Regions from separate parts of the Bombilactobacillus sp. ESL1197 genome, predicted to be linked through region 2. Evidence: riboswitches for the same ligand, from Rfam matches in the RefSeq annotation. Region 2 holds a riboswitch; each other region holds the start of a gene.
The links. A riboswitch is a leader RNA that binds a small molecule or an ion and turns the genes downstream of it on or off. The one in region 2 is predicted to bind thiamine pyrophosphate.
Positions count from the first base shown of each region.

Region 1: linked by a shared signal. The riboswitch ahead of thiW (energy coupling factor transporter S component ThiW) and the one ahead of cytX (putative hydroxymethylpyrimidine transporter CytX) in region 2 are both predicted to bind thiamine pyrophosphate.
Region 3: linked by a shared signal. The riboswitch ahead of thiT (energy-coupled thiamine transporter ThiT) and the one ahead of cytX (putative hydroxymethylpyrimidine transporter CytX) in region 2 are both predicted to bind thiamine pyrophosphate.

Region 1 is NZ_JBYLTY010000001.1:582,060-588,665, reverse strand. It holds gene mfd (transcription-repair coupling factor) at 1-2,069, opposite strand, end outside; gene pth (aminoacyl-tRNA hydrolase) at 2,080-2,637, opposite strand; gene AC3B6B_RS02425 (L-lactate dehydrogenase) at 3,048-4,019, shown strand; gene AC3B6B_RS02420 (hypothetical protein) at 4,174-4,317, shown strand; gene cbpA (cyclic di-AMP binding protein CbpA) at 4,332-4,997, shown strand; gene thiW (energy coupling factor transporter S component ThiW) at 5,071-5,580, opposite strand; TPP riboswitch at 5,733-5,821, opposite strand; gene AC3B6B_RS02405 (C39 family peptidase) at 5,866-6,579, opposite strand.
Region 2 is NZ_JBYLTY010000002.1:363,186-369,791, forward strand. It holds gene AC3B6B_RS07445 (hypothetical protein) at 1-568, opposite strand, end outside; gene AC3B6B_RS07450 (MFS transporter) at 896-2,044, opposite strand; gene AC3B6B_RS07455 (ArsR/SmtB family transcription factor) at 2,123-2,407, opposite strand; gene AC3B6B_RS07460 (hypothetical protein) at 2,652-2,819, shown strand; gene AC3B6B_RS07465 (hypothetical protein) at 3,043-3,771, opposite strand; gene cytX (putative hydroxymethylpyrimidine transporter CytX) at 4,058-5,239, opposite strand; TPP riboswitch at 5,327-5,427, opposite strand.
Region 3 is NZ_JBYLTY010000001.1:393,740-400,345, reverse strand. It holds gene AC3B6B_RS01665 (DUF871 domain-containing protein) at 1-308, shown strand, start outside; gene lplA (lipoate--protein ligase) at 427-1,440, opposite strand; gene lplA (lipoate--protein ligase) at 1,468-2,481, opposite strand; gene thiT (energy-coupled thiamine transporter ThiT) at 2,554-3,126, opposite strand; TPP riboswitch at 3,167-3,266, opposite strand; gene AC3B6B_RS01645 (DUF4811 domain-containing protein) at 3,393-4,130, opposite strand; gene AC3B6B_RS01640 (MDR family MFS transporter) at 4,133-5,590, opposite strand; gene AC3B6B_RS01635 (MerR family transcriptional regulator) at 5,856-6,317, shown strand; gene AC3B6B_RS01630 (DUF475 domain-containing protein) at 6,493-6,606, shown strand, end outside.

The sequences.
Region 1 (6,606 bases), on a different contig from region 2:
AACATCGTCTGGTAATGCTGCTGTGCCAAGATAGTTGTTGGTACCAAAAAGGCCACTTGCTTATTATCATTGACTGCTTTAAAAGCTGCGCGTAAAGCGACTTCTGTCTTACCAAACCCCACATCACCCACTAATAGCCGTTCCATGGGATGGGGTTTTTCCATATCCGCTTTCACTTCCGCAATACTGCGCAATTGATCTGGTGTTTCAATATAAGCAAATTGTTCGTCAAACTTTGTTTGCAAATCATCATCTGGGGAAAAAGCAAAACCCGGTTCTGATTCTCGCTGAGCATATAATTTTACCAAATCATCAGCAATATCTTCGATGTTTTTTTGAACTTTTTGCTTAGTCTTATGCCATTCACTACCACCTAACTTATTTAACTTCGGTGATTTGCCTTCAGCAGACACATATTTTTGGACCATGTTCAATTGCGTAACGGGAATAAACAACTTGCCATCATCACGATACTCAATGGTCATATAGTCCTGGTGCTTACCGTCCACTTCTAATGTCTGCGTACCCAAGAATTTACCAATACCATGATTAACATGGACTACGTAATCTCCCGGTTTCAAATCCGTATAACTTTTTAATCGTTGCGCATTACTAATCGTTGAACGGACACGTTTGCGTTGCGGCTGGCGATTGAATAACTCCTTATCAGTAATAATAACCACTTTTTCTTGGGGCAGATCAACGCCAGCATGAAAACCGCCAGCTACTAATTGAGTCTGACCTTTTTGTAAAGTGGTAAGCGTTGCGGTTTTGGCTGTGATCTCAAAATCGGCTAAAGTTCGTTGTAATTTTTGTAAATTACTTTGATTACTGATTAATAAAACAATCGTGTATCCTTGCTTTTGCCACCGGTTGATCTCCGTCTTTAATAACGGTAAATTACTAAAAAATTGTTGAACACTGCGGCTATTTACATGCAGCAATTGCTGTAAGCGAAAAGTATAACTACTTCTTTGAAATAATGATAGATAAATTTGCGGCTGCTGGATTTTAGTCGTCACTTGATTAAATGTTTGCCGCAATTGTTGTTGTGGCAATAACTTCCCTGTTTCCAATTGTCCGCTCATCCACGCCGTATTTTCTTCAACATTGGCGCGCTCTTGTTCTTGCAAACGATTATAGTCATCGTAAACCAAAACCCCAGTGGGCGCTAAATAATCAGTTAACGTCGTAGTCGTAGAATATAATAAATCCACATATTGATTTAAATTAGCTGGCAGTTGTGCACGTAACATTTGGTCAATATCAGCTTGAAAATTGGTCCGTAACGCCTTTTTAGTAGCGTCATCTTTAATTTTCTTTAAATCAGCTTGCAAACGCTTTTGTAAGTGTTGACCACTTTGCTTCAAGGCTTCTGGCGTGACTAATTGATCTTGCGCTGGTGTAATGGTAATTTGTGATAACTGCGCTTGGCTGCGTTGACTTTGCGGGTCAAATTCATGAATCGTATCAAGCTCATCGCCAAACAATTCTAATCTAACTGGTTGGTTACTGGTTAACGGATAAAAGTCTAAGATATCGCCGCGCAAAGCAAACTCACCAGGATGGGCAACTAAACTATCCCGCCGATATCCCAAAGTCACTAGTTGTTGTAGCAGGTGTTCCACCGTAATTTCTTGGCCGACTTTTAAACTTACTTGCGCTTCAGCAAATTGTTCTGGTGTTGGTAACAAATATTCCAGACCACTAACCGAAGTCACCACAATTCCCGGACGTTTCGTCTGTAAAAAATTCAAAGCTAAAATCCGTTGCCGTAAAGCCTGCGGTGAGCTAGTTGCTACTTGCGTCGCAATTAAGGCTTCCACTGAAAAGTTATACAGTTGCTGTGCTGGTAGCAATTGGTGTAAATCATCACATAACAAATCTGCATGGTAATTATTATCAGTAACGAGCAACACTGGTTGTTGTGTTTGCTCAACTAAAGTGGCTAAAAATAATGCTTTAGCCGATCCACTAAGACCCGTCAATAATTGTTTTGATTGCGGTTGTAATTGCGCAATAAATTTTTTCAAATCATGATTTTGTTTTAAAAAATCAACTAGTTGCACTATCTTTCTCCTAATTAAAATCATTCATTGTTTGTTGAAAATTATCCGTAGTAATCCATTGTTCAATCGCTTCAGCTGCCCGCTGGATGCCAGCTTGCGCCTGGGGCGCATCAGCCTCAGAAAATGGATCTAACACCCAATTAATCACTTGTGAACGTTTAGGATGCCCAATTCCAATCTTAACCCGCTTGAATTCTTTGGTTCCGACCGCAGAGATAATACTTTTTATACCATTATGTCCACCAGCTGAGCCTTGTTGACGTAAACGGACCTTCCCAATTGGCATATCTAAATCATCTTGAATCACTAAAATTTCTTCCGGACGAATTTGATAATAATCCATGAGCATTCGTACCGCATTACCTGAAGTATTCATAAATGTTAAGGGCTTAACTAAATAAATTGCTTCGCCCTGTAATTTAAAACGCACATCTAGTGCGGAACATTCTTTTTTGTTTAATTCCACTTGATAATACTGGGCCAATTGATCAATTGTCATAAACCCCATATTATGTTTTGTCTGATCATATTGTACGCCCGGATTGCCTAATCCAAAAATTGCCTTCATAATTTTTCACCTAGTTTTCAAGTTTTAATTACATAATTTATTAACTAATATTGCTTAATTTTTCCAATTCAATCTTTCTCTAAAAAATTTAAGTCCCTTCGACTTAAAATGCTAGTGTTTAGGTTATCACTAATAATTAATGTTCGTTGTGGTTGAAAACAAAGCCCAGCAATTAATATTAATAGCTCGTAATTTTTGATTTCAACATAATTTTAACAAGCATTGCTGCTTGATTATAACATTTATCTTGAAAAAATATCCGTCATAGTAATGGAACTCAAATAGCTTTCTCAGGCTATTTTAGTCTAATTTAATAGTGTCAAATTACACAAACCACTTTTTTTTCAGAAACTTGCGTGGTAAAATCAAGTCGTGCAGTTATTAACAAAGTAAAAAAAGGGGTAGAATTCATGACAAGTATTACAGATAAAAACCATACTAAAATTTTATTAGTTGGTGATGGTGCTGTTGGTTCAACATTTGCTTACGCAATGACTTTACAAGGTATTGCTAACGAAATTGGCATTACTGATATTGCTAAAGATAAGACCAAAGGTGACGCATTGGACCTTGCTGATGCCACACCTTTAAGTTATCCAACTAAACTTTATTCTGCTGAATATAGTGACGCCAAAGATGCTGATATCGTTGTCATTACTGCTGGTGCTCCACAAAAGCCCGGTGAGACGAGATTAGATTTAGTTAATAAGAATTTAAAGATTCTACAAACGATCATTAAACCAATCGTTGATTCTGGATTTAATGGAATCTTTTTAGTTGCTGCTAACCCAGTAGATATTTTAACTTATGGTACTTGGAAGATTTCTGGTTTCCCAAGAGAACGGGTTATCGGTACTGGTACTTCACTAGATACTGCTCGTTTACGGAAATTTGTTGGTCAAGAATTAAATGTTGACCCTCGTTCAGTTCACGGCTATATCTTGGGTGAACACGGTGATAGTGAATTTGCTGCCTGGTCTCATGTAACAGTTGGGGGCTTAACAATGGCTGAATTGCGTGCTACTCATCCAGAATTAACCGAAGAAAAATTAGCTGAACTCAATGATACCATCGTTAATGCTGCTTACGACATTATTAATACTAAAGGTGCTACCTTCTATGGTATTGGTACTGCTTTAGCACGAATCTGCCAAGCTTTGTTACGTGATGAAAATACTGTTTTACCATTATCCGTTGGGATGAACGGTCAATACGGTGTCCAAGATCTATACATCAGTTCACCAACTGTGATTAACCGCAATGGTGTCCAAAAGATTTTGGAAATTCCTTTAACTGATGCCGAAAAAGCTAAAATGGACAATTCTGCAGCGCAATTACGGAAAGTTGCTGAAGATAGCTTTAAAGAAGTTGGCATTAAATAATTTAATTAAACAAAAGACTGAATCAGAGATTGGAGCAATCAGAGTAACAATCACTTCAGTCTTTTTTTATGGCCAAATTAATCGTCATTAATTTGTCAAACCCGGAACTTGGCTTTACAATAAAAGATAATAGATAATGATTGGAGGTTCATCAATGAAGAAGTTCATGATTATTTTATTAGTCTTATGTGTGTTATGCGTTTTAGGTGGCATTGCTTTAGAAAATTGGTGGTTAGGTATTGTACCTTTGTTTGTTGCCTTTTGGCCAGCAGCTTATTTTGCTTCCAGCGATGAGTAGTAAAGGAGACAATCATGCTGATTAAATCACTTGTTTTAAAAAAACAATTTTTAACTACGGTTCAAGAATCAGTTACTTTAGCTGAAGCTTTACAAATTTTAGAAGATACTGGTTTTCGGTGTGTCCCGATTTTAGATGAAACGGGAACAATCTTTCGGGGCAATATTTATAAAATGCACATTTACCGTCACAAATCACGTGGGGGTGATATGAACTTACCAGTTACCTATCTAATCAAGAATGCAACCAAAACCATTCCCGTGAACGCTCCCTTTTTTAAAGTCTTTTTTAATATTAAAGATTTACCTTACATTGCTGTTTTAGACGAGAACAACCATTTTTACGGAATTTTAACACATACTAAATTATTAAATATGTTATCTGAAGCCTGGAATATTAATACTGGTAGTTACGTCTTAACGGTAATTTCCTCGGGACAAAGCGGCGAATTAGCAGCTATGTCTTCAATTATTAGTCGCTATGCTAATATTGCTGGTTGCTTAACCTTGGATGCCCGCAAAACAGCTCTCGTACGGCGGAATTTATTTACGTTACAATCGGGACTGACACCAGCTACGCTAGCAAAAATTGTTCATGAACTAGAAGAAAACAACTTTCGCGTAGCCGAAATTGATGATTTGCAAAAGGGCACTATTTTAAACGAGCTCCCCCAAGCTTAAAGTCAATTGAAGAATTTTTTTAATACTAAAATGAGGCTCGGACAATTTTGGTCCGAGCCTCATTTTTTATTTTTTAACGAAATAACTTTTGGATCTTTTGAAAGGTAGATAATTTACCCAATTTAATTAATAATAAACAAGATACAATAGAACCCATAATGGCTGCGCCTAAAAAACGGGGCGTATAAACGAATAAATATAAGCCACTAGCTGATCCTGTGAACCAGGCCATTACTGGATAAGATAATAATGAACCAATAATGCCCGTACCAATTATTTCTCCCAGAGCAGCTGCCCACGAATGCGGCCAAACTTTGTAAAAGAATGCCGCTAAAAAAGCGCCAAAAACCGCTCCTGTTAAAGCTAATGGCGGAATACCTAAAAATAGCATCCGCATTAACCCACAAATCAAGGCCATCAACGTCGCAGCGAACGGATTCATTAATACCGCCGCAATGATATTGACAACACTCGACATGGGAGCCATGCCCTCGACTCTCAAAATTGGTGATAGGATAAAATCCAACGCAATCATTAATGCTATCACTGTTAATCTTTTGACCTGCAAACTTTGTTTCGTCATCACTGTTTCCTCCAACTATTGAATTAAAGTCGAAGGGGGTTCACAGCCTTAAAAACATCTTGAAGCCAAAATAAGTTCAAGAACTAATCAGCTTCAGCCAGATCTCAAAACAATTCCCTTATCTCAAGATCAGTTATCAACAATTAGCTGCCAGCTTATTTTGTGTCTATTCCTGCGCTAGTATTATCTAGATCAGGTTCACGAGTATGTTCTCAGCTATTTAGCACCCCGTAGACTTTCTAAAATTCATTATAGTAGCTTTTGTTGATTTAGGAACACCCAAATTTATTTTTGACTTAAATATAAATATTGAGCTCGCATTCCCGTAAAGGAACGCAATAATTTTTTAATTGGAACTTTCCGATCTTTTTTCTTGAGTGGGTCATTTACATAAAAATAATGTTGATCAATACCAGTCACAACTACCGAATGAATCAAAGGACTGACGGTCATTGTTCCTGAAGGCGTCTTCCATTTGAGCAAATCATTTTTGGTCACTGGTTGAAAATCTAACGTAGCCAAAATCCAAACTGGTTTCTCATGGTGTATCAAACGTTTTAAATCGGCTGGCTGTAAATTTTCGCCACTGTGAACCTGATATTTGTTACCGACAATTTGCCGACACAACTTACTAATTGGTTCCACGTAAACGCCCATAGCTGCATAACCATCTTTGATATTACCAACAAAACCCTTACGCGGATCACCATGGTGCGTCGCATCTACCAAAAAAGGCTGACGGTCAATCTGAGCTGCCAAGTCATTTTTAGTTTCGTGAAAACCATAGTATCGCAATAACATTGACAATGAAGTCACTTCACAGCCATTTTTTAAAGGATTATCCTCTAGTTGATTTTCGTAAGGTACATCTAATAAAACCTCTTGATGGTAAGTGAACGGATTATGCAGACCATCGGCGGCGATAAACAAATAATAACCTAGACCACCAACTAAGAAGATTGCTAAAAAGAATATGACGAACTTTGTAGTTTTTTTCATATAAATAATTATACTCAGATACTGGCT
Region 2 (6,606 bases):
TTCCATCAGTATCCAGGTTTAATTCTTTACTGTGAATTGTTACATGAGCTGTGGGGGTTGGTGGTACTACAAAAAAGCCAAAATAATTTTCTTGTTCTTGTCCGAAAAGAAAGTGTCCTGTTTCAGGATGCCAGACTGGTGCTTGTGGTGTAACCTCTAAGTCAATCACAAGATCATCAACTTCAGCGTGGGCATGAAATTGTTGCAGTTGAGTACTTTGGTAGTAATTTTGAGCAACGGCCACCCCAGAGTTATTTTTTAAAATGGAAAAGTCTGCAGGATCGAATTCAAGGTGTTTCATAATATTTTTACCGTTAGAAAAATTAATCATCACATCTAAAGTGGGTTTCAGACCTAACTCACCTTGAAAAAAGGGGGCCGTTGTAATGCCAATCACAACACTAGCTTCGGTGGTATCAACTTTAGTAAAAAACCATTCAAATGATTCTTTTAAGCCGTCGAAATGAACGTGCTCTTCCCACGGATTAATTTTATTTTTTTCTTGTCCTAATAAACGGTATTCTGCAGTACTTTTGGCTAAGTGTAATGGTGTTTTTTCTTGAGTCATTGTTATTATATCCTTTCACGTGATTTAATTGGTGGATTGTAGGTTGCTAGTTCAAATAGTATACTATAATGACCATTACAAGCGTTATCAAAGGTAATCAAAAGGCACAAATGCTTTAAAATGTGTCTTTTGATTATATAAAGACCAATTAAGAAATTTATGTAAAAAGAAAATGTTCGGTATAGATACGAACATTACTTTTCAGCGGTTTGTATTTATAAGCTGAGGTGCTGCTACCATTCCGGTTACGGATAGTAATGAAGACCGCGTAATTATAAGCACTTCTTGAGTAGTAAAAATAAATAGTGCTGATGTTCAGGTCTTCACTCAACGTTCTGTTCTTAAGTTTAAGGCCCAACGGATGGTTAAGGCTATGATGATCATCATAGCGGCAAATAAACCAATACCGAGATAGTTTTTAAAGGTTTTGAATAAGAGGCCCCCGATTATACCAGCGCAGGTTTCGCCTAAATACATAGCAGAATTGGATAATGAAGAAATAGTGCTGCCAGCATTGGGCACCGTCGTTTGAAACATGGTCATGAATAAGGGCAAGATTAGTCCGTTTAACAAATAAATTAAGATTAAAATAATTTCTGCGAACCAAAAGTTTGCGGCAGTAATGGTTAGTAAATCTACAATGATTAAAAGTAACGCAATACTCATGAACGATTTTTTCAGACCAAAATGTTGAACGATTTTATCGCTGATGAGAGAGCCAATTAAATTACCCAGGCCAGCGACCAAGAGTGCTGTACCAATTGTTGATAAAGAGAGCTGAAAGTCCGCCTGAAACCAAGTTGAGACAAAGGTCATGACCGTAAACGCGCCTGTTTGGAAAATTAAGTAAACGATTAATTGGCTTAGAGCTTGGTGATTAGTTAAAATTTGTTGATAGATTTGAATAAAGGAGAGATGTTGGCGGGACTTAATTTCTAATTCGGGTAAGGTGAAAAATAACAATAGTAATAACAAGAAAGCTGCTCCTGAGATAACATAGAATGGAGTGTGCCAAGAACTAGCGGCTAAATAACTGCCAATGGGAATCCCAATGACTTGCGCAACAGAGATCCCTGCCGTGGCGTAACCCATGACTTTGACTACTTGTTTTCGCGGAATCACTACGGGAATAGAGGCCCAGACTTGTGGTGTCACAAAAGAAGCACTGACGCCAGCCAAAAAGCGAAAGATTAGCATTAAAGGAAAACTGTTGGCAAACGCACAGAGTAAAGTTGCGAGGGCAAAACTTAATAAGCCCCATAACATGACTTTTTTGCGATCATGGCCGTCAGAAATAGGGCCGGAAATTAAAGCAAAGACTGCATAACCAATGGCATAGGCACTCACTAACCAACCGGAAATTGCAGTTGGAATATGATAAATGTGGCTCAAAGTAGGTAATAATGGCGAAATTAAAAATGTATCCGTACCAATTAAAAACATTGTTAAAAAGAATAAACTAGCATATTTTTTCATCTATTGAAGACTTCCGTTTCATTTAATCAAGTTGTAATTCGCTATTTCTAAATATATCGAAATTAGCTCTAAAATTTTTTAGTGGTCTGTCAAAGTTGTTAAAAATCCGGGCAAGTACTGCGCAAAGGTGGCTTCGTTGATGCTAATCAAACGTGTTTGTGCATCTTTACGGGTCTTGGTTAAACCGGCCTCCCGCATAGCTCGTAAATGATATGAAACGGTGGAATCACTTAAGTTTAAATGCGCTGCAATTTCACCACAGGTCATTTCACGGTGACTGTTAGACAGGATTCGAATAATTTTTAAGCGTCCTTCGTCGGCTAAAGCTTTAAGAATTTTTACTCTAATTTCGTCAGAATTCATTTTTTACTCCTTGTTTGTATTTTTGGAAATATCGAATTAACGATTTGTATTAAAACATTATCAAGCTGAAATGTCAAATTTTAAATTGAAACTGATGGCATAGATTAACGAGTAATTGAATTGGGAAAAAATCACCTCGCTGCTCAGTTGAAATGTGCTAATATTGGCTTTGGAACATGATTAAACTGCCACCAAAGAATTTGTTACTATAGAGCTGAGGTAGTTCACGGAAGGAAAGTAAAAAATGTTCAAGAAAATTTATGATTATGTCAAAGGAAACTATGAAGCTGGCAATTATGATGATGTGCAATTGGCATATATGGCTTGGCAGCAACAAAAAGCCCACAAGAATAATGCATCAATGACAGATTTTGCCATGGGCGAACAGCAGGCTCAAAACGATTATCAGTAGCATGGATCTTTTAAAGTTTATCCTCAATTAGCAGTTGATGTCTTAAACAAACTCTTTGATCATCGTGCGGATGAAATTGCGGAGTTTATTAAAGGTTATAATTCGTACAAATTAAAAATGAAGTAGTTTTAAAAGCTAAAAAAACAGTCTTACATACATATCAATATACTAACTTGATAATTCAAAGCGATATATTGATATATAAAGACTGTTTTTTACATAATTAGTTAGTGTGAGCTTCACTTAAGTTGGCCCATTGTTTGTTGGTTCCTAATTTGACATAATTTTGTCCGTTGATGTTTTTAATACCATAAACTTTGTAAAAGTCGTCAGCTTGGATTTTAGTCGTTGGTGTTCCAAACTGGTTAAACAGTTGAGTCCCCTTTTCAAAAATATATAGCGAACGCACGGCCACTACGTCATTAGTGGCATCCACCCATTGGTTAGCTCCTAAGTCCACCCGCGTAATGGGATTTCCGGTGGCACTGTTACTAGCATACTTACTGATTTTCCAATCAGCAATGTTGGAATTCAAATAACCAGTAATGTGCCAAAGTTGTGGTGAATCATAAATTGGCACCCGTTGGTAATTAGAATAGGCCTCTAATAAGTTATTTGGCTTTTGATTTTTAACGACACCACCTAAAAAGACATCGCTACTTTTGACCCAGGCCTTGGCCCCTAGTTTATAAGATAAGCGCTGAGCATTGGCTGCTGGACTAGCTTGGCCAATGGCGAAGACTTGCCAATTGTTGATTTTAGTTGATAAAGTGGCCCCGGTTGGTTGCGTGCAATCAGCATCACTGTATAAGGGTACTGCAGTATTGCCGGAACTAACTTGTAAATTAGTAGCTGATGTCACGTAGTTTTTTGCTTGAACTGGTTGTACAGCTAACATTAAACAGCCGATTAGGGCAAGTAAGAAGCTGCTACTGGATAACTTTAGTTTCATTTTTAATTTTCATCCTTGTCAAATTAAATTTTATGTTGAAATCTTAACTTGGTTCTTTCAGTGTGTGATCTGGCTTTTAATGATATCAACTCCTTTAGCTTTGTTCATAAAGATTAATTTAAATATAGCATAAATCAGTACTAGTAATTGCAAATAATGGCTATTATTTAATTAATTTTTAATAAAATTTAACAGATAGTGCAATAACTAATCAAAAATTGAGGTTAAATTTGATAGAAATCTTACTTTTGAAAAATGCTACTACTAATTAATGTAACAGCATTAATTATTTAAAATCATACTTTTTACTGAAAGTCGCCGTGATGAGCAGTGCGCTGGTGATGATCACCAGTAATAATAAGGTAGTGCCACCAATGAAGTCTAATTTTTGCAGCAAGTAATATGCTACAACGCCCACTAACCACCACCAGAAATTCCAGAAAAAGTTGAGCCTTTGTTTAATTAAGAAGACACTGACAAATAAAATGGCAAATAATGGCGTAAAAATAGCACCGATAAAGTTTAAAAAGTTTTGGTAATACTTTAAAGAAACATTGAGTGCAATTAATAAGCCCAAGATCGTAATACCAACAGCCCAATAATTGACATGGTTTAAATGCCAGATATTATCTAAACTAGTTGCTGCGGAGTAAGCATCCATAAAGGTTGTGGTAACGGTCGCGAAGATGATAATTAATAAAGCGATGATGCCCAAATTGGTTTGTGCTAGGGTTTGGTTAAAATTAGTTTGTCCAGATTTTAAAACGGCTAATAATCCTAGGACAAACATGGCACAGCTACCGAGAAAGTAACCCAGGACGCTCACTAAACTTTCCTTCACTGGCTGCTGTCCTTGATAGGTATAATCACCAATCAATGGTAGCCAAGATAAGACCATCGTCACGTTGAGTTCTACCGCACTGCCAAAACTGATCGGAGTGAGTTTTAGCTGCTGTGCATGAGGGAAAGAATGTGTCAGCAAAATTCCTGCTACTAAAAGCATCCCGATAGCTAAGAGAATAACTACTAAATTATTGATTCGAAAGAGCCATTGATGGTTCAATAATAGCCAAATAATAATTAATCCCGCTACAATTACTGCCATGACCACGGTATTATGATAATTAAATAACTTCTGTGCCAGACTATTTAAAGCCAATTGCGCATTGACTATCATCACTGCCGTCCAACCGAGTAACTGTAACGCATTCAAACCAGAGAAAATTTCAACTCCAGCCTTACCAAAGATACTTTGTGTGACGGCAATGGCTGGTTGTTGTTTAATTGCTGAAAGATAAGCTGCGGGTAATAAAAATAAAAAACAGCCAATCAAGTGCCCGATAATAATGGCACTAATACCCTTCCCCCATCCTAGGGGAGCCATTAAGGTTCCAGTAACAATTTCAGCAATTGAGATTGCTGTTCCCAGCCACAATAAAAATAAACTACTCAACTTTGTTTGTTGCATTTTGCACACACTTTCCGAATAAATACTTGGTTGTGGCAATAAAAAAGTATTCTTTTACGATTCAGCAACAATTTCGCAAAAAGAATACTTTCAATTGATCACAATTCCTACGTTTGTCTTAACAAAACAGGTTCGAAGGGTCTGATTTTCATCATTCTCAGCACAGATAGGCTCCCCTTTGCGATAATTATATGTTTACAGATGCTAGTTTATAACGTTTACATAAAAAGTACAACATTTAATTGATATGTATTTGGGCATGAAACCAATGTTGGAAAAAGAATAGATATCCGCAACTTGCTTATCCTGTGTGAAAATTAAGCAAGAAGCTTCTGCTATGTATTTTTTAACAAAGAACGTTACTTTAAATGTTAATAATTGGTTCACTGACTTTATTTGAATATTTAAATGGTGATAAAACTATATTTTTTAAATTATTATGCCTTATTATTTAATAATAGTATTTTTTGACCATATAGATCTACGTTTAAAAGAGCTTATATATATATATATATATATATTTGGAATCTAATTTCTACAGTAAGTAAAATACATTATAGTAATAAATACTAATTAACTAAACAAAATAATTTGTTATCAAAGCCTTATATATTTAAGATATATTATTATTTTTAATGATTAAAGAATTATTGCTCATAGGACTTGTACCTTTGGGTATCATTTTGATACCCAAAATACATTTGCCTAATTTTTTATAGAAACTGAACTTTAGTATTTTTCAAATTTATCTAAAGTATTTTTATTGCATTAACATTAAGTGAAAAATACATCCAAATATATAACCGTGTTCAACGTTCAGTAAAAAAACTGATTAAGTGTTTAATAATCTAAATTTCACGTAACATATTTTTAGTTGTTATTTAAATTTTGAAATTGTTTGATACTTATCAAAGTTAAAAAAGGCTCTAAATAAATAATTATTTAGATGCTTATAAGTTTACCTTTTATTTTTAAAGAAAGTATTAAATATGTTAATCATTAAACATCAGTACTATTTATTAATACAAATTATTTTCATTTCAAATTATAATTATTAAAACCAATTAGTTAATCAAATGGATTATTTTATTATAAATCGAAATAATTCTTTAATCATTAAAAATAATAATATATCTTAAATATATAAGGCTTTGATAACAAATTATTTTGTTTAGTTAATTAGTATTTATTACTATAATGTATTTTACTTACTGTAGAAATTAGATTCCAAATATATATATATATATATATATAAGCTCTTTTAAACGTAGATCTATATGGTCAAAAAATACTATTATTAAATAATAAGGCATAATAATTTAAAAAATATAGTTTTATCACCATTTAAATATTCAAATAAAGTCAGT
Region 3 (6,606 bases), on a different contig from region 2:
AGCCACAACATTTTCGGCGCGGTGATATTAATCAATTAGTCATTCGTTCCACTATGCCGCGCGTTACCTATCAAGCTGTGGCCAATCCACCGCATGATAATGACCAAGTTTTCCAACGTGGCGATGTTTTAATCGGCAATGATAACTTTGGTGTTTATAAAAATGAACTGCAAATTGCTTTAGAGCCTCATCAAGATTCACGTAAAAATAAAGTCGGACAATTAAAACCGGAAGAACTATTCTTGTTGGACTTCATCAAACCGTGGACAAAATTTAAATTAACGCATCGAACTGAATCCAAGAATTAAATTCTAAGCAGAAAAAACAGCTAGCCTTAGTCCAAACTATTGCTAGCTGTTTTTTAATTGTTAGAAACTGGAACCCAAAGAATGCTGCGGGAATTGCAACGACTTTTGTTCTAATCTTTCATGGCTTTAACAAATCAACTAATTGCTGTGCCGTAAAATTGGTAAAATATTGATCCACATCAACCGAAGCTAAGGCCTGCGTTAAAGCTGATTCCGTATAGTCAATGCCAACTAAATATGCTGGTAATTCACTAACATCTTGTTGGCCAAAGAAATCTCCATAAAACTTAATTTGATCAATTTTCCCATGGTCAATCAATAACCGCGCATCAATGGTCCCCGCATTAAAATGCTGACGCTTTTGAATGGTAAATTGTGGCGATTGTCCATAAACCCAATCCCAATTGGAATATAATTCTTGGTTTAGTTGGGCAATCCCCGCCTGATCTTGAGCGTTCAAGTGATACTCTTTATCCTTGATGTCTGCTAAGTCTCGTGCTTCAAACAGACTCAACAATAAAGCATCGCGAAATTGTTCAATAGTTAAGTTTTGATATTCAGGTGCCAAGTAAGGTTTCAAGTTCGTCACGCGACTACGGACTGACTTAATACCCTTAGACGCAATTTTATCAGGCGCCACCTTGAGTGCTTGGCTCAAAACATCTAAGTTCACATCATAAGTCAACGTCCCGTGCGAGAAAGTTTTGCCATTTTTAGTATACATGGCATTGCCGGAAAACTTTTTACCAGCAATTAATAAATCATTGCGCCCAGAAACTTCTACCCCCGTGGCTCCCATCCGCTGTAAAGCTGCTACAATCGGTTGGGTCATTTTTTGAAAATCGCCAAACCGCTCATCTTGCGCATTAATCACAAAACTAAAAGAGACGTTACCTAAGTCATCATACACGGCGCCACCACCCGAAAGCCGTCGGGTAACCGTAATTTGGTGTGCTTTCACGTAATCTAAGTTTAATTCTTCCAAAGTATTTTGATTGCGTCCCACAATAATACACGGTTTTTGAATATAGAACAAAACCAATGGTTCATCAAAGTCCTTATTGTTCATTAAATATTGTTCGGTTGCCAGATTTTCACGAATATCTTGTGCTGGCATGCAAAAATAATACACGGTTCTGCACTCCTTTGGAAAAGATTTTTAAGGTGTCACTAGCTTGATCAAATCATCTGCTTTAATACCGGTAAAATACTGGTCTAAATCAATCGTTTGTAATTTTTGAGCAAGATGATCATAATCATAAGTCACACCTTGAAGTTGTTGTTCTAATTGTTCAACATCTTGTGTACCAAAGAAATCACCGTAAAACTTAGCTTGACTAATCTTGCCTTGCTCAATGACAAACCGTGCATCAATGGTCCCCATCTCAAAGTGTTGGCGATTCTTCACGGTAAACTCGGGTGATTTGCCGTACACCCAATCCCAATTAGCGTAAATGTCTGTTTTTAATTGCGCAATTGCTTGCTGGTCTTGGGCGGTAATTTGGTATTCATGATCTTTAATGTCCGCTAAATCATCAGCTTGAAAGAGACTTAATAACAAAATATCGCGAAATTGTTCCGTCGTTAAATTTTGATACTGTGCATCTAAATACGGCCGAATATTCGTTACCCGACTGCGCACCGACTTAATACCTTTAGAAGCAATCTTATCTTTGGGTACATGCAAGGCTTTTGTCAAGACGTCTAAATCGACATCATACGATAAAGTACCATGTGAGAAAGTTTTGCCATTCTTGGTATACATGGCATTGCCCGAAAACTTTTTACCGTCTATTAAAATATCATTGCGCCCGGAAACTTGTGCCCCAGTTGCCCCTAAGCGGTGTAAGGCGTCAACCAGCGGTTGGGTTATTTTTTTAAAGTCACCAAACTTTTCATCTTTTGCATCGACTACAAAACTAAAACAAAGATTACCTAAGTCTTGATATACTGCGCCGCCCCCCGAAAGTCGTCGAGTAACCGTGATTTGATGTTGACGGACATAGTCGTTATTCAATTCTTCAATTGTGTTTTGATTATGACCAACAATAATACAAGGACTTTCAATATAAAACAATACTAGTGGTTCATCAAAATCCTTATTATTCATTAAATACTGCTCAGTGGCTAGATTATCACGGATATCATGCGATTGCATTACTACATAGTACATTCAGAGCACCTCTCTTTATAAACGTTTTCAATAACATTATAAAGAAATTAAACTCAAATGACTATCTTTAATTTATTTTGTTTTTAAATTTAATAATTTAACTAAAATATTTTTTAAACAGCCAAAGACGATTAACGCAAAAACTAAACTGGCAACTGCACTACCACCATTAACTAATAACGACCATGTCCACGGATTAAATGCTTTGGGAGCATAAGAACTCCACACCAAGACGCCCGCCACAAAATGACAAAAGTATTTGATAAATAATGCAACACTACTACTAACTAATACTGCTGGCAAAATCGATCGGTGTTGTTGAATCCGCTGCTCAATCACAGGTGCCCAAAGACCAGCTAAGCCTAAGACCCCAAAGGCCACAGGATATTCCAATATTCCTTGCCACACATTTAAAACCGAACCACTACTTAAGCCTCGTAAAATCAAATCCAATAATCCCCACACAATACCAGCGATAATGCCGGCTTTAACACCCCGGCGCCAAGAATATAAACACAAAGGAACGACTCCATACAAAATCTCAATTGAGGAAATTCCTAAACTGTGAGGAATATACGACAAAGCCATGGCTAGCGCCACGATGATTGCACCTTCAACCAACGTTTGTAACTTATTTTTTGACATCAAAAAACACTCCTTTTTAACTATCTCGCAAAAAAGAGTGTCTACCACTCATCACAATTCCTACGCTTGTACTAACAAACAGGTTCCAAGGGTCTGAACTTAATCACTCTCAGCTATTTAGAGCTCCCCTTTGCGATGATAATCTGATTTAATTTAATTCGAGTGTAACCGAATTGATGTTAAAACACAAGAAAACATCCAAAAAAATAGACTTTTGAGAAATTTCTCAAAAGTCTATTTGGAACATTTAGTTGTTGTCACACAGTTTATTGACCAACTGCTTTTTTAATCAATTGCGTTTGAAATTCTTGCGCATATTGTTTACTCAAAGCTGCCATCTGGGCCTTATTAGTCATTAAACTAGGATCTTTCTTCGCTGCAGCAGCCAATTTTTGTTTAACATAAGCTTGAGCTTGTGTTTTAACTTGCGCTTGACCAGCTGGCGTTTTCATTTGGGCCATTTTCTTTTGTAATTGCTTAACTTGATTCATTGATAAATGTAACCAATTCTTAGGCAAATAGAACGTATTAACCCGTTTAACTAATTTATTATCCATCCCAGAAACGCCAAACCAAATCTTATCCGCATTTGATTTATACTTCCAACGCGTAACCGTCTCTTTTAAAGAACCGTCCTGTTTAGTGGTGGACTTAATGTGGTTATTAGAAATTGTTTCTTCATTAACTTGTGAATGAACGGGCTTTTTCTGATCTGGATCAGTTTTATAAACTTGCACCGTTTCTTTTCCATTGGTACCCACAGTCTTATACAACATTAAGTTCAAGCCATTAGCTGATTTAGCTGGGTAAATCTGGGTAGTTTTACTTTCGGTCACTTGGTGCATACCGAAGTGATTATAATCATTCAAGACTAAAAAGACGAGTGACAATCCGAAAATAATTAAAGCAATAAGCGTAGCGAATGTCCGTAAAAGTGGTTTTCTTAAATAGACAAAACTCATAAAGGTAGCGACTGCACCGATAACTAAAGTTACTAAAATCATGCCTATTCACCCCCCTTTACTACTTTGTTCACATCAACATCTTTAGCCTGGTTCTTTTCTTTTAAGAAGAAGGCCAAAACCACACCAATCACAGCAAAGACTAAGGAGAACATAAAGGAAGCATGATAACCTGCTAAAGTCGCATTTAAGAAGTCATGTTTATATTGGAATGGTGCCGCATGCAATAAATGCTTACCTGGTTGTTGACCTTTAGTAACATTAGTCAATAACGTAATCATAATCGCTGAACCAATCGAAGACGCAATCTGACGTGCCGTGTTGTTAGCTGCCGTACCGTCAGCAATTAAATCATCTGGTAAAGCATTCATTCCGGAAGTGGTAACTGGCATCAAGACCATCGAGATTCCTAATGTCCGTACTACCTGTAAAATAACAATGTAACTGGTTGGTGTGTCAGCAGTTAACCACACGAATGGCAACGTTGCTAACGTCAAAATAACCAAGCCAATAACCGCTAAACGCCGACCGCCAAATGCGTCAAAGGTCCGTCCTGTAATAGGACTCATGAAGGCCATGACTAACGCTGCTGGTAGTAAAATTAAACCAGACTTCAAAGCACTCATACCGTGCACAATTTGTAAATAAAGTGGTAAGACTGTAGAAACACCTAACATCGCAATTGTCACAATGGAGGACAAAATAGCTGCTAAAGTAAAGTCTGCTGTCTTAAAAACTCGTAATTCCAAGAACGGCTTGGGAATTACTAATTGCCGCCAAATAAAGAGAACAACACCAATTACACCAATAATTAATGTACTTAAAACATTAGCAGAAGTCCAACCATCATTTCCTGCGGCGGAGAAGCCGTACAATAAGGCTCCAAAACCTGCTGTGGATAAGAATAAGGACAACCAATCCAATTTTTGTTTGTGGGTTTTTATAACTGGCTTCATAAAGATTAAAGCCAAAATAACTACGACCACCACAAATGGAATTAATAAACCAAATAAATCACGCCAATTCATGTTATCGACGATCCAACCAGATAGAGTTGGTCCAATCGCTGGCGCAAAGCCGACAACAATACCAACTAAGCCTAGCGCGGCTCCCCGCGATTCTGCCGGGAACAACGATAACATAATTGTTTGTAATAATGGCATGGTAATTCCCACACCAACTGCTTGGATTAACCGCGCAGCTAACAAAATGCCAAAACTAGGAGCAATAAAAGCTAAAACTGTCCCAAATAAGAAAATAACCATTGCTGAGATATATAACCATTTAGTATTAACAGTCGTTGCTAAATAAGCAGACAATGGAATCATAATTCCGTTCACCATCAAGAAGCCAGTCGTTAACCACTGAACCGTTGCTGTCGAAACATTAAATGTGGACATCAACTTTGGTAATGCTGTCGATAATAAAGTCTGATTTAACACAGTACAAAATGTTCCAACTAGTAGAACAATAATCAGCATTAATTTGCTGAACTTATTCATTGTGTTACTTTCTGCCAAGTAAAATCCTTCTTTCCAATAAAATTATTCATTAAACATGTAGAACCGATTTAAGAACTTCTTAAATCCCGATAGCAAAGCAATACTGTACAATATAAACTATCTCCTACTCTTTGTCAATTATTTGATATTCATGTTAACAAATTTACAAATTAACAGAAGAACTTTATAATAAGAAGACGTTTAGTTTTGCTACACAAATTTTCTTGATGCTCAGATTTTATTTTAGACAAGAACTAGGTGAAAAATGGCTCAAATTAATGATTACGCACAATGGTTTCATAATATTATTCGACCAGACAATCTGTATCTCAGCATTCGCGACACTGCCCGTGCCTGTCAAGTTACTGATACGCAGATTCGCTACTGGATTAAAAATGGCTATCTCAAAACCGTCAAAACCGAAAACGGCGCAGTGAAGTTACCCTACCAACAAGTAATTCACGCCCGCATGATTAAAAATTTTTTAGACGATGGTTATACCCTGCACGCTGCCGTTGACAAGATGAGAGACAACCTGTCAATTGCCCGCTCTGTCCAGCACATTTTATTAGATAGTATTCAAAATATCTCTATCCAAAATGATAATATTATTTTAGATTTTGGTCCGCTAGCCGAAGATCATAGTCAACACGTCTATTGCATTGATAATCATCAACAAACAAAATTTACTATTCAAAAACCGGAGCTGCTCAATCAAACATTTTAGTCAAAATAACTCTTATGCCAGGCTGCACAGCCGCACTGGCTTTTTCTTTTCAGTAGTAGATTTGTTACAATAAACTAAATTGCTAGTAGCTGGTTAATTGGCTTTATAACCGAAAGCAGCAGTTAATATGAGCTGAATGCATTTTTTTGACGTTACTATTCTAAAGGAGAATTCTGTGAATTTCATTATTAATTTGTACCGGCCGTTTTTTGAGTTACACAATTGGGAGAAAGTCATTCAGTCACCGAATGACTGGTTATTGATTATTTCGTTAATTATTATGGAGTGT